Regions from separate parts of the Proteus sp. G2626 genome, predicted to be linked through region 3. Evidence: riboswitches for the same ligand, from Rfam matches in the RefSeq annotation. Region 3 holds a riboswitch; each other region holds the start of a gene.
The links. A riboswitch is a leader RNA that binds a small molecule or an ion and turns the genes downstream of it on or off. The one in region 3 is predicted to bind thiamine pyrophosphate.
Positions count from the first base shown of each region.

Region 1: it holds a riboswitch for thiamine pyrophosphate, as region 3 does, so the genes downstream of both, thiB (thiamine ABC transporter substrate binding subunit) here and thiD (bifunctional hydroxymethylpyrimidine kinase/phosphomethylpyrimidine kinase) in region 3, are expected to answer to the same signal.
Region 2: it holds a riboswitch for thiamine pyrophosphate, as region 3 does, so the genes downstream of both, thiC (phosphomethylpyrimidine synthase ThiC) here and thiD (bifunctional hydroxymethylpyrimidine kinase/phosphomethylpyrimidine kinase) in region 3, are expected to answer to the same signal.

Region 1 is NZ_JAABNH010000007.1:73,700-78,614, reverse strand. It holds gene thiP (thiamine/thiamine pyrophosphate ABC transporter permease ThiP) at 1-1,069, opposite strand, end outside; gene thiB (thiamine ABC transporter substrate binding subunit) at 1,069-2,082, opposite strand; TPP riboswitch at 2,148-2,239, opposite strand; gene rppH (RNA pyrophosphohydrolase) at 2,352-2,882, shown strand; gene ptsP (phosphoenolpyruvate--protein phosphotransferase) at 2,891-4,915, shown strand, end outside.
Region 2 is NZ_JAABNH010000008.1:8,723-13,637, reverse strand. It holds gene GWJ05_RS04420 (HesA/MoeB/ThiF family protein) at 1-366, opposite strand, end outside; gene thiE (thiamine phosphate synthase) at 360-1,007, opposite strand; gene thiC (phosphomethylpyrimidine synthase ThiC) at 991-2,943, opposite strand; TPP riboswitch at 3,074-3,196, opposite strand; gene nudC (NAD(+) diphosphatase) at 4,061-4,846, shown strand.
Region 3 is NZ_JAABNH010000027.1:677,262-682,176, reverse strand. It holds gene GWJ05_RS15605 (amino acid permease) at 1-952, shown strand, start outside; gene pagP (lipid IV(A) palmitoyltransferase PagP) at 1,057-1,692, opposite strand; TPP riboswitch at 2,765-2,853, shown strand; gene thiD (bifunctional hydroxymethylpyrimidine kinase/phosphomethylpyrimidine kinase) at 2,905-3,702, shown strand; gene fbaB (class I fructose-bisphosphate aldolase) at 3,751-4,800, opposite strand; gene yegS (lipid kinase YegS) at 4,850-4,915, opposite strand, start outside.

The DNA.
Region 1 (4,915 bases), on a different contig from region 3:
TAAAATGGCGTAGGCGAAGCTCTCGGCTACTCCATAGCAACATCATCGTTAGTACAACGCAGACAATACCTGCACCGACGGCAATAATGAGAGACGTTGTAAAGGCTTGCCAAAGTATGGGTTGTTGTATGACTCGTATTAATTCGCTGTTAAGACCATCAGTTACTACCGCTAAAATGGGGGGCACTAAAAAGAGGATTGCGAGCGTAATAATTAGAGTATCTGTGATTTTGCTAAAGAGAGGGTCGTATGGATCACGCCAATGTTGTTTGTGGCTATTCCCGACAAAGAGTGAGCCTTTTAACTTTTGGCTAATCAGCACTAAACCTAAACAGCAAAAAAGCTGAATAAGGGCTAAAAGAGCTGCTCTATGTAAGTCGTAGTCATAACTTAATGCTTGATAAATCGCGAGTTCAACCGTTGTTGCCGCAGGGCCACCACCTAATGCCAGTACCGTGGCAAAGCTTGCAAAACAGAGCATAAAAATTAGTGATGCAGTGGGGAGTATTTGTCGCCATAAATAGGGAAACTCAAGAAAGCGGAAACGTTGCCAGCCATTCATACCTAATTGTGAGGCTAATTGACGTTGCTCTGGTGAGATACTTTCGAGTGCTTGCAATAGCATTCGGGTTGCTAATGGCATATTAAAAAATATGTGTGCCAATAAAATGCCTTGTAAACCATAAGGGGTAAATTGGTAATGAATCCCTAACCACTCACAAATTTGAGCAATCCACCCCACTCTGCCATAAACTGTTAAAATCCCAAAAAGTGCCACTAAAACGGGTAATACAAGGCTCATGGCACATAAACGTAAGAAGAGGGTTCTTCCTCTAAATTGACGTCGATAAAGTGCTTTTGCGAGCCAAATGGCGGGTAATATTGAAAACAGGGCAGATAAAAAGGCTTGCCAGAAAGTAAAACGGACAACATGCCATAAATAATCATCAGCAAAAATAGAGGACAGCTCGTCACTTGGCGCATTAAACCACAGTGCGCCAAATGACAACAATGCCACAATAAGCAGTAAACCCGAAGCACATAGCCCCGGGATAAGCCATCTTCCCATTAGCGACTAACCGCTGATTGCCAGTTACGAGTCCAGGTTTGGCGCTCTTTTGCAACAATTTCAGCATCAAATTGTAGTGATTTTTCTGGTTTAGGCATCGCAGAGTAGACTTCAGGTAATGGCATATCTATTACGGGATACATCCAATTGGTGGTAGGGATAGTTTCTTGGAAAGCTGGGGTTAGCATAAATTGCATAAATTGCTGAGCTAACTCAGGTTGTTTGCTTGATTTGAGTTTTGCTGCAACTTCTACTTGTAAATAATGCCCGTCAGAGAAAATAGCAGCTGCATAGTTATCTTTTTTATCCGCTAAAATGTGATAACCCGGAGATGAGGTATAACTGAGTACAAAATCACCTTCCCCTTTTAAGAATAGGCCATAAGATTCACTCCAACCTTTTGTCACTGTAAGGGTTTTCTCGGACAGTTTCTTCCATTGTGTCGCGGTATTTTCAGGATAAAGGGATTGCATCCATAACATTAAACCTAAGCCTGGTGTACTAGTGCGAGGATCTTGATACAGTATTTTCCATTTTTCTTGACTGTTTAGCAGTTCAGCCATGCTTTTGGGCGGGTTAGCAATGCGGTTTTTATCATAAATAAACGCAAAGTAACCGTAGTCATAAGGCACAAAGGTATCGTCAGTCCATTTTTCAGGTAAGGCGAGTTTCGATGTATCGATATTACTAGGTGCAAAAAGCCCCGTTTCTTTGGCTGCGTGGATCAGATTGTTATCTAACCCTAAAATAATATCGGCCTTACTTTTATTACCTTCCATACGTAAGCGATTAAGCAAAGAAACACCATCAGAAAGTGCGACAAGCTTTAATTCACAATCACATTGCTGTTCAAATGCTTTTTTAATAGCAGGTCCTGGGCCCCAATCTGCGGTAAATGAATCATAAGTATATATCGTGAGTGTCGGTTTTTGGGGGGCAGCTTGCGCTGAAAAAGAGCTTATTATACCCAGTGCACCCAGTAAGAAAGTAAAGCGAAGTGATGTAGTTAACACATTTAATTCCTCAGTAAAAAGTCAGGTAGGATCTGAGGAGTGAGGATGGCAAATCAATAAATATTGCAACATCCTGACTCAAATCCCTACGCCAGTATTATCTGGATCAGGTTCCACGGGTTTTTCTCAGCCTAAAAAGGCACCCCGTTGAGACTTTCCCATTGTAGATAAATCCACGCGTTGTGCAAAGTCTGTTGATAGAGGTTTACCGTCTGTGAGTAGTATGAAACAATGAGTTATCTTTCAAATTTGGTTATTGAGGTAGTCTAGTGATCGATGATGATGGCTACCGCCCGAATGTAGGGATTGTAATTTGTAATCGGCAAGGGCAAGTGCTTTGGGCTCGTCGCTATGGGCAACATTCATGGCAGTTTCCTCAAGGAGGAATTAACCCTGGAGAATCGCCAGAGCAGGCAATGTACCGAGAGTTGTTCGAAGAAGTTGGGTTAAGTCGCAAGGATGTTAAAATTCTTGCTTCCACGCGTAACTGGTTACGTTACAAGTTACCTAAGCGTTTGGTGCGTTGGGACACAAAACCTGTTTGTATTGGACAAAAACAGCGTTGGTTCCTTTTGCAGTTAACAAGTAATGATAAGGACATTAACGTTCAACAAAGCAAAACGCCAGAATTTGATGGTTGGCGTTGGGTGAGCTATTGGTATCCCGTTCGACAAGTCGTCTCTTTTAAACGTGATGTCTATCGTCGTGTAATGAAAGAGTTCGCACCAGTAGTCATGCCATTGCAAGAACAAGTGTCTTTACCTCGTCCATCGTATGGATATCGGCGTAAAAGGTATTAGATAACACTATGCTGACACGTTTGCGAGAAATTGTAGAAAAAGTGGCTATGGCAGCCGGGCTTCCAGAAGCACTTGAACTCTTAGTCAAGGAAACGTGTCAGGCAATGCACACGGATGTGTGTTCTATTTATCTTGCCGATAAGCAACGTCGTTGTTTTTATCTAATGGCCACAAAAGGGCTTAAAAAACCCAGAGGGCGGGCTGTTAGCCTTTCATTTGATGAAGGTGTTGTTGGTGAAGTTGGACGCCTTTCTGAGCTTATTAATCTCGCAGATATTCGTGAGCATCCTAGTTTTAAATATCTCCCTCAAGTTAAAGAAGATGACCTCCGCGCTTTCCTTGGAGTGCCCATTGTTTATCGTCGCCAACTCCTAGGTATTTTAGTGGTTCAACAAAAAGAGCGTCGCTTATTTAACGAAAGCGAAGAGTCTTTTATGGTGACGCTGGCAACACAGCTTGGTGCCACATTGTCACAAGTACAAACTAAAGGGCTTTTTGGACAATATCGTCAAAGTCGTATTAAAGCTCTTTCGGTATCCACTGGCGTAGTCATGGCCTATGGTTGGCAAGAAGTCTCTCAACCTATCCTTGAAAATGTCTTTAAAGCCAGTGCCCTTGATATAAAAGCAGAATTAAATCGACTTACAGTGGCTTTAGAAGAGGCTACTGCTGAATGTCGCCGTTTTAGTAAACGTTTTATGGCGAATGCTCAAAAAGAGAGTGCTGCCATTTTTGATCTCTACTCGCATTTACTCAACGATCCCCAGCTTAAACACAAAATGACAGCGATTATCACTCAAGGATATGTTGCGGAGTGGGCTGTAAAAGTGGTTGTTGAGAAAGTTTCGGCACAGTTTTCTAGTTTGAAAGATGGCTATATGCGAGAAAGAGCCTCTGATCTTAAAGCATTAGGACGGCGTTTATTATTTCATTTAGATGATGAAGTAAGCTCAACTAATATTTGGCCTGAGCGCTTTATTTTAGTGGCAGATGAACTGAGTGCGAGTTTATTGGCAGAATTACCCGAACAACAACTCGCAGGTGTTATTGTGCGAGATGGTGCGACACACTCACATTCTGCCATTCTTGTTAGAGCAATGGGGATCCCCGCGATTATGGGGGCGGATATCCAACCTGAGCTTTTACATAATCGAATGCTTATTCTTGATGGTTATCGTGGTGAGATTTTTATTGAACCAGAGCCTTTTATTACTCAAGAGTACAAACAAATTATTGATGAAGAGAGTGTATTAAGTCAGATTGCAGAAGATCAGCTAGAACAGCAGGCAGTTTTAAAAAATGGTGAAGCGGTTAGCGTTCAATTGAACGCGGGTTTGAATATTAAATATGAGCAACGTATTAGTCTCGGAATAGACGGTGTTGGCTTATATCGAACAGAAATTCCATTTATGTTACAAAGCGGTTTTCCATCAGAAGATGAACAAAAAAATCGCTATCGTGAAATACTCTCTTTCTTCCCCGATAAACCCGTTGTGTTACGAGCTTTAGATATTGGCGCAGATAAACAACTTCCTTACATGCCCATTAATGAGGAAAACCCTTGCTTAGGTTGGCGAGGAATAAGAATATTACTCGATCAACCTGAAATTTTCCTTATTCAGCTCCGTGCTATGCTAAAAGCAAACCTCGAATTTAAAAATTTGAAAATATTGTTGCCGATGGTGACAAGTATTGATGAAATTGACGAAGCGAGAACATTGTTATTACGCGCATGTGATGAAGTGAGTCGAGAATTAAAATGTGAATGTGCTTTGCCACCGTTAGGTATTATGCTTGAAGTCCCTTCGTTGGTGTTTATGCTGTCACAATTAGTTCATCGGGTTGATTTTATCTCTATTGGAACAAACGATTTAACTCAATATTTGCTTGCTGTCGATCGTAATAATACCCATGTTGCATCACTCTATGATAATTTGCATCCTGCGTTATTACGTTCACTGAGTTTGATTGCGACACAATGCCAATATTACCAGTTACCCATCAGTGTTTGTGGTGAAATGGCAGGAACACCT
Region 2 (4,915 bases), on a different contig from region 3:
TAAATCAGCCTCTTTAACTAATTTAGATAATGAGTCATCATCAATACGTTGTTTATAAGAGGTAATTTTTATCTCTGGATTTAATGCGAGCAGAGACTGCCTTGCGACCTCTGATTTTGCATTAGGAATATCTTGAGTTCGATAAAGAATTTGACGTTGTAGATTAGAAACATGCAACTTATCATCATCAACTAAAATAAGCTCTCCAATACCGGCACCAGCAAGATAAAGTGATGCAGGAGAGCCTAATCCACCAAGTCCAACAATCAGTACTCTTGCTTGTTGAAGTTTATTTTGACCCTCTAAGCCAATATCTTCTAACATCACTTGTCGGCTATAACGCATAAAATCATTATCATTTAGCATGATGGTTTTCCCTCCACTAATTCTAATAGTTTACGCGTTACTTGTTGCCAATCTGGCGCTTTTGTTATTGCACTGACTAAGGCAACACTACCGACACCAGTTGCAACAACATCAGGTACTCTCTCTAGCGAGATCCCACCAATAGCAACAGTTGGAAAATTAGGTGTCTGCTCTACTTGATGTTTCAGCGCATCCAAACCTTGAGGTTTGGATGGCATATCTTTAGTTGTCGTTGGAAAGATATGCCCTAATGCGATGTAAGATGGACGTAATGTTTTCGCTCTTTGTAATTCTGTTTCGTCATGAGTAGAAATACCAAGGCGTAACCCTGATTTTTTTATGGCATCAAGATCTGCAATATCGAGATCTTCTTGGCCAAGATGAACACCGTAAGCGTGATGTTTAATAGCCAGTTGCCAATAGTCATTAATAAACAGTCTTGCGTGATACTGCCTACCTAGTTTTATTGCTTCAACGATCTCTTGTTCAACATCGTTTGGTTGTTTATCTTTTATGCGTAATTGCAGGGTGGTAACGCCTGTTTTTAACAGGCGTTCGATCCATTCAACAGAATCAACAACAGGGTAAAGTCCAAGTTTTTTTTCTGTTGATGCAAAGGGGGGGTTAGAGGATCTGTTCATTTTCAGTCACCTCAACACTGGCGATTTCTGCACTGTGGTATAACTCACTTCCATGCTCTTTAAAAGCTTGAGACATTTGCTCCATGCCAGCCGCATAATCGCGTACTTCTTGTGTTATTTTCATTGAGCAGAATTTAGGGCCACACATTGAGCAGAAATGAGCGACTTTTCCTGATGCTTGAGGCAAGGTTTCATCGTGATATTGGCGTGCGGTTTCAGGATCAAGAGCTAAATTAAATTGATCTTCCCATCTAAACTCAAAGCGAGCTTTTGACATTGCATTATCACGAATTTGAGCTCCTGGATGTCCTTTGGCTAAGTCGGCGGCATGAGCAGCAATTTTATAAGTAATCAGCCCTTGTTTTACATCTTCTTTGTTAGGTAAACCTAGATGCTCTTTAGGGGTAACATAACAGAGCATTGCACAACCAAACCAGCCAATCATTGCTGCACCAATACCTGATGTGAAGTGATCATAACCTGGTGCAATGTCTGTAGTAAGAGGACCTAATGTATAAAAGGGTGCTTCATGACAATGCTCTAATTCTTCTGTCATATTGCGACGGATCATCTGCATTGGAACATGACCAGGGCCTTCTATCATGACTTGAACGTCATATTCCCAGGCAATTTTTGTTAGTTCACCTAAAGTATGTAATTCAGAAAATTGTGCTTCATCATTTGCATCTTGAATTGAACCCGGTCTCAATCCATCGCCTAGAGAAAGGGAAACATCATAAACGGTACAAATTTCACAGATTTCACGGAAATGTTCGTAGAGGAAATTTTCTTTGTGATGTGATAAACACCATTTCGCCATTATAGAACCACCACGAGACACAATACCTGTTAGGCGTTTTGCGGTCATGGGAACATAACGTAATAATACACCTGCATGAATAGTAAAGTAATCAACACCTTGTTCTGCTTGCTCAAGTAAAGTATCGCGGAACATTTCCCAAGTGAGATCTTCAGCAATACCGTTAACTTTCTCGAGTGCTTGATAAATTGGAACTGTACCGATAGGAACGGGACTGTTACGAATGATCCACTCACGCGTTTCATGAATATAACGGCCTGTTGAGAGATCCATGACGGTATCTGCTCCCCAGCGTGTAGACCAAATCAGTTTTTCAACTTCTTCTTCAATGGAGGAGGTTACAGAGGAGTTTCCGATATTGGCATTCACTTTCACTAAGAAATTACGCCCAATAATCATCGGTTCTGATTCAGGGTGATTGATATTGGCAGGAATGATAGCTCGGCCCGCAGCAACTTCTTGGCGTACAAATTCAGGGGTAATATTGTCAGGGAGATAGGCTCCAAAGCTAAAGCCTGTGTGTTGTTGGCGTAATACTTCGCTTCGAATACGTTCACGCCCCATATTCTCACGAATAGCAATAAACTCCATTTCAGGTGTGATAATACCTTTTCGAGCATAATGTAATTGCGTCACGCTTTTACCCTTTAGGGCTTTTTTAGGGTTAGGCTTTAATGGAAAACGTAGATGCTCTAATCCAGCATCAGAAAGACGTTGTTGTGTGAAATCAGAGCTTAAGAGTGAAAGTGCTTCAGTATCATTGCGCTCATCAATCCATGATTGGCGAATTTTTTTTAAGCCAAGATTAACGTCGAGTTGAGATGCTGGATCGCCATAAGGGCCTGAAGTGTCATATACCGGGACGGATTCATTATCTTCAAAAACAGGGTTTTCTTTTGATCCTCCTACCAATGTTTTATCAAGCTGGATCTCACGCATTGGTACTTGAATATCGTTACGAGAGCCTTCAAGGTAAATACGTTTTGAATTGGGAAAACTGACCCCTTGAATAGTACTAATAAATTCCTGAGCAGCATCTCGTAGTACTTTTCTTGGGCGCTGTTTATTGGCGGTTGGCGTAATATCTTTAACAGATAAAGTTTGATTTTGGGACATAGCATTTCCTAATAAATATCATGCAGGTTGTAGCCTGTCGGGTGAATATTGAGAAAAATGCTTGTCTGGAGGTCGCAGGGAGTATCGACAGATAGGCGTATAAAAAATATACGGGATGAAGCTATCAAAAGGTCGAATCACTCTTGTTCCCTTCGCGGGTATTAACCCGATCAGGTTCCGCGGATCCCGAATTAACGGTCTCAGCCTGTGTTTATAATATCCTTATAAACACTAGGCACTCCGACAAGAAGAAGTCCAGTATATGAAAGATTTTAAAAACTACAAGTCCGATATGGGTTATTTATTTAAATCCCAATGTTGCTGTTTCCAGTTTTTCATTTGTGAAATTTGAGCTAATTGTTTATCTGGATTGATAACTGTGGCGTTATCAGCTTGATAACATAATGGGAGGTCATTAGTGTGTCGGCATAGAAATAAATATAAATATTATTAATATTATTGGTTTCTTTCCATTGATTTAGGCGTTCAATCTTCCCTTCTCGCGATGTGGTGTGCCTTCAATATATCTAGTGTAATAATTATCTTTAATTTGCCTATTAATGCCTATTGAAATATCCACAGTAAGTTGTTTTGCAATCGCATGAACGAAAAAGGACATTGTTGCTGAAATAATCATAATAGGAATATTTTGCTGTTGATATTGTGTAATTATTGATATTTCTTCAGGGTAAAACAATAGCTGAATTTTTTCAGTAAAGTCATTAACTCAATGATTTAACTTGTCTAAATTATGATATTTAAAGTAAGTAAAATGTTGATAAAGATATTGAACCATATCCAATTTTTCAGCGTAATAGTCTACAATCATTTGTTGATCTAGTTTTAGAAAATAGGGATGAGTGGCTATTTTTTTATCCCATAAATAACATGTTCATAAATGACTAGGAACACCCGCTAAAAGTGTTTCATCTAAATCAAAAATCGCAATTTTATTTTTGGTTTTATCTGTCATTCTTACATTTTTTTATAAATAAAATTTATCAAATTCTCTTTTGAATGTTAATAAATTATAGAGAATAATCATAATACATTGAGTGGGTCTTACTAAAGAGAGTATCCTTAATTCCATATCATTATTTTGGATAGAATTATCATTATGCATTTATATACGCTAACGGGATCAGAAAAAGGCTGGTGGACAGTCAGCCTTGGTGGGCGAGTGTGGTTACCTAAAGGTGAACTCCCTTTTGGCTTGGCAAAAGAATGGGATCTTATTGGTCAGCACGCCAAAATTGTTGGTGAGTGGCAAGGTGAAACAGTTTGGCTTATTCATGGAAAAATGGATAACGACATGTGTTCACCGAGGCTTATCGCTTCACAAGATGAGAATTTATTTAAACTAGTAGGTCGTGGTGTTCAGTTAGCGGAGTTTTATCGTTCTCATCGTTTTTGTGGTTATTGTGGTTCCAAAATGCGCCATAGTGAGAGTGAATGGGCGTGTTTATGTGATAATTGTCATGAACGTTATTACCCGCAAATTGCTCCTTGTATTATTGTGGGGATCCGTCATGAAGATAAAATCTTACTCGCACATCATGTTAGGCATAAACATTCTCCACTTTATACGGTGCTCGCTGGTTTTGTTGAGGTTGGTGAAACACTAGAAGAAGCGGTTGCCCGCGAAGTATTTGAAGAGAGTAATATTCGTATTCGTAATATTCGCTATGTTTCTTCGCAGCCTTGGCCGTTTCCTCATTCTTTAATGATGGGATTTTTGGCTGATTATGATGGCGGTGAGTTACGCCATGATCCTACTGAATTAACCAGTGCTGGCTGGTATCGTTACGATAAACTACCACAGATCCCACCTCCAGATACTATTGCCCGACGTTTGATAGAAGATACGATAGCGAATATTAGACAGGATAAAGAAAAGAACTAAATAAAGGCGTTGTCTGCCAACAGTTATTTTTCCAGCATGTTACAATGCATACTATTTCGCGGCCCAATT
Region 3 (4,915 bases):
CGTCAAAATGTATGGTGAAACAGAATTCTGGTTTGCCATTATTAAAGTGTTGGCGATAGTCGGTATGATTTTATTTGGTAGCTATTTACTGGCCAGCGGTAATGGTGGCCCACAAGCATCGGTCAGCAATTTATGGGAGTTAGGTTTCTTCCCCCATGGTTTTACTGGTTTTATGTCGGCTTTAGCGATTGTTATGTTCTCTTTTGGTGGGCTTGAGTTGGTGGGGATCACTGCAGCCGAAGCTGAAAATCCGAAAGTGAGCATCCCGAAAGCGACTAACCAAGTTGTTTATCGTATCTTAATTTTTTATATCGGTTCATTGTTGGTACTACTTTCACTTTATCCTTGGACTCAAGTTGTGAAAGGTGAAAGCCCATTCGTACTGATTTTCCATAATTTGGATAATTTCTTAATCGCTAATATTTTAAATGCTGTGGTATTAACAGCAGCATTATCTGTTTATAACAGTGGCGTTTATTCTAATAGCCGTATGCTTTATGGTTTGGCAAAACAAGGTAATGCACCACATTCACTTGCTAGTGTGAATAAGCGTGGTGTGCCTGTGATGTCATTACTATTATCAGCAGTTGCAACTTCATTAGGTGTTTTAGTTAACTACTTATTACCCGATCAAGCATTAGAACTATTAATGGCGTTAGTGGTGACAACATTAGTCCTTAATTGGATCATGATCTGTTTAGCTAATTTAAAATTCAGAGCAACAAAAATTAAAGAGGGTGTAGAGCCTTCCTTTAAAGCGCTTTGGTATCCATATGGTAACTATATTTGCCTTGCTTTCTTATGCATGATTTTGGTGATTATCTTATTTATGCCACAAGTGAATATTTCAGTTATTTTAATGCCGTTCTGGATTGCGTTCTTGTGGGTTGGATTTAAGATTTCCCGTATGAAGAAAGCACCAGAGAATGCTCAAGCAAGCCAGGATATTTAAATATTATTGGCTTATTTGATAATAAAAAACGCATCATTAGATGCGTTTTTTTGTGTTTTATTTATATTGTTTGTATTTCTTCTGATAGGAAAAAAGTAAGAAAATTATTGCCAACGTAACCAAGCAAATAATACGTTACCATTGTTGTACGTACCAGGTACATATGTTGCTTGTAGTGAAAGATGACCGTAACCCACAGAGACTAGCGGTAATGGCAGTGGCATCGGAATATAGTCATATTCATGGCGTGCTGTAATACTTAGTGTAAATCCTGCCCCCATACGGAAACCGTCTTTATCACCGGGATACCACATTTTCTCAAAACCATAACCTATAATAGGTTGTACTCGGTTATTTGAGTCCATAAATGCCATCGCATAAAGAGAGTGCCAATCACCATCATTGTCATAACGATATTTCCCCATACCAAAACCCCAAGGCGTTTCGTTATAGCGATCCGTTTTTTCTTTATCGTAAGTAAAACGGTTATGCCAAGTCCACACAGGCAAATAGTAGTTATATTGGTCGTTGTCCCAAGTCTGATTGATATTACGTTTGAATTTCCCCCAGTAACTCTCTTCGCTATTAGATTGAGACATATTATTGGTTGTTTGGTGGTTTTCTGTCGTAATAATCTGATGTGGGGTTGAATTATTTTCAGAAGCGAAAGCAGTAGTTGTTAACGCAAGCGAAAACAACGTAGTTGCTAATACGCTAGGGTGAAAATAGGTTGAAAACATAATATAACTCCGAGTACGGCATTGCTATGATTCTGGTGATGACAAATAAACGTTACTAATAGTGTTATTTAATCGACAAGTATTTAAGATAAGAGGTATCTGAAACTTGACTTCTTAACTAAAATCTTAAGGGATAAGAATCGGTTATAAAAAAAATAAATAAATTTGTTATATTTATGAATGCATTTATTTGGAGCATTCAATATTGTTATCTTTTAATGGTAACGTATTGTTTTTAATTTAAAATTAAGTTTTTATTAGATTGAAAGTAAATAGCTGATAAATAAGGATAAAGAGATATTATTTAAGATGAGTCATTTTCAATATAAAAAATTGACCAAATATCTATTTTTATAAATTTATTGAAATATTAGTAAAAATTGATATTAATAACATTAACTTATAAAAAAAGTATTTATTTTCGACGGGATAATAAAGTAATGAATAAAAAGAGTTAAATAAAAAAAAGAAAAATTCCGTGTTGGTTTATAAATTGTTTAAGTTAAGTGAGTTTTATTTAGTGGTGTGTCGATTTTTTGTGCAGATTATCCTAAGGCAAAAACGTGTGAATAATGTTTACTCACATGTTTTCAGGAAATAGATTACTTATTATTGAGATAATTTTTCTTGGCTTATGATAAGTAGCCGATATGGGTATGAGTATCGCGATCTTTGCCCCAGCAGAAAGCATCCCAGTTATTATAGAAATCTTCAATACTGCCAATTAAGTATAGTGGTCTATCTTCCTCAGTTCCATCTGAAGCATAAATATAATGGCCTTTGCTAAAAGCCCATAAAATCATATCAACCCAAAAACCTTTACCATCAGAGATTTGTTCTTCATCAGTAACGACGATATTATGAACTTTAAAAAGATTACAGAAAAAAGTACGAGGTAATTCTCTGATCTCATCACGATGTTTAGGTATACGGGAATGCCAAACTTTTACTTGAGCTGATTTATCTTACTGAATAACAAGCCTCAAAAGTAGGGAGTTAATAAATCGAGATTAGCTATCAAACTAGCATCTTTATCTTGAGCATGCGATACTCCTTATCGCCTGAATTTATAGGCTTTGGCTCGGGGCGCCTTATGGCTGAGATGAACCCGTATAACCTGATCTGGATAATGCCAGCGTAGGGAAGTCAAGGTAACTCTGCTGATTAACAGAGTCCGACTTTTCTGTAACTGGTGAAAGGAGGAGTTAATCAGTGAGATTCAATGCATTGTCTATCGCAGGTACTGACCCTAGTGGTGGCGCAGGTATTCAGGCTGATCTGAAAACATTTTCCGCACTGGGTGTTTATGGTACAACAGTAATGACAGCACTTGTTGCTCAAAATACCTGTGGTGTCCGTAGTGTCTATGATTTATCCCCTGATTTTGTTGCAGCTCAATTAGATGCTGTTTTGTCTGATGTTCGAATTGATAGCGCCAAAATAGGTATGCTCTTTAATGCCTCAATTATTGATGTGGTTTGCGACAAAATTCAGCAATATGCCATTCCTTTTGTTGTGCTTGATACGGTTATGATTGCAAAAAGCGGTGATCCTCTATTACAGCCTGATGCGGTTAATAAAATGGTCAGTCAGCTTTTACCGTTGGTTGATTTGATCACACCTAATTTACCTGAAGCAGCTACACTGCTAGGTTGTGAAGTCGCTCAAGATGAAACAACGATGAAGCAACAAGGTTATGCATTGCTAAAGCAAGGATGCAAAGCCGTGTTAATGAAAGGAGGACATTTAACTGAAGATGAAAGTCCTGATTGGTTATTTACTCAAGATGGCGAGTGGCGATTTACCTCAAAACGCGTTAATACGAAAAATACCCACGGTACAGGATGCACGCTTTCAGCCGCTTTAGCCGCTATTCGTCCTCAAGTCGCTAATTGGCAAATTTGTGTTGAACAAGCAAAAGCCTATTTACAACAAGCGCTAGAACATGCGGATAGTTTAGAGGTTGGGCAAGGTTTTGGTCCTGTACACCATTTTCATCGCTGGTGGTAACAATAAAGCCCCTAAATAATAAGGGGCTTTCATCGTTGAACTTATTAATTAAGCAATAGTGACAGATTTATTCAAATAAACATCTTGTACTGCATTAATCAGGGCAACCCCGTCTTTCATTGATTTTTTGAACGCTTTACGGCCTAAGATCAGCCCCATACCGCCAGCACGTTTATTAATAACGGCGGTGCGAACGGCATCTTCAAGGTCATTATTACCAGAAGCGCCACCAGAGTTAATTAATCCTGCACGGCCCATATAGCAGTTTGCTAATTGGTAGCGAACTAAATCAATTGGGTTTTCAGTAGTGAGTTTCGTGTAAACACGCTCATCAGTATGACCAAAACCAATCGCTTTAAAGCCACCGTTATTTTCAGCCATTTTTTGTTTAACGATATCAGCACCAATAGTTGCCGCTAAATGATTTGCCTGACCCGTTAAATCTGCACTTGCATGGTAATCTACGCCATCTTTTTTGAATGCTGGGTTGCGTAAATAAGCCCATAGTACAGTGACCATACCCAATTCATGAGCACGTTCAAAGGCCATTGAAATTTCTTCAATTTGTCGACGGCTTTCTTGTGAACCAAAGTAAATAGTTGCACCCACTGCAACAGCACCCATTTCAAAGGCTTGCTCTACGCTAGCATACAGTGTTTGGTCATATTGCGCTGGGTAGCTTAGGGTTTCGTTGTGGTTTAATTTCACAAGAAAAGGGATTTTGTGTGCATAGCGACGAGAAACAGAAGCAAGAACACCATAAGTAGAGGCAACACAGTTACAACCTGCTTCAATTGCTAATTCAACAATATTTTTTGGATCAAAATAGAGAGGGTTTGCTGCGAAAGAGGCTGCCGCAGAGTGCTCAACACCTTGGTCAACAGGTAGAATAGACAGATAACCCGTTCCCGCTAAACGTCCGTGATTAAACAGGGTTTGCATTGAACGTAACACGCTATTAGGGCGATTATTATCAATCATGACACGATCAACAAAGTCAGAACCTGGCAGATAGAGATTTTCGCTCGGGATGGTTTGGCAACGATGGTCTAATAATGATTTTGCATCAGCACCTAACAAACTTACTATATCAGTCATTACATACTCCAGTTCATGATGAGATGAGAGTGATTGTCATTTATCTACATTAAGATAACAAGTCACATTGAGGCGGTAACCGGCAGTGGATCGCTTCAGGTAACACAATAAATTC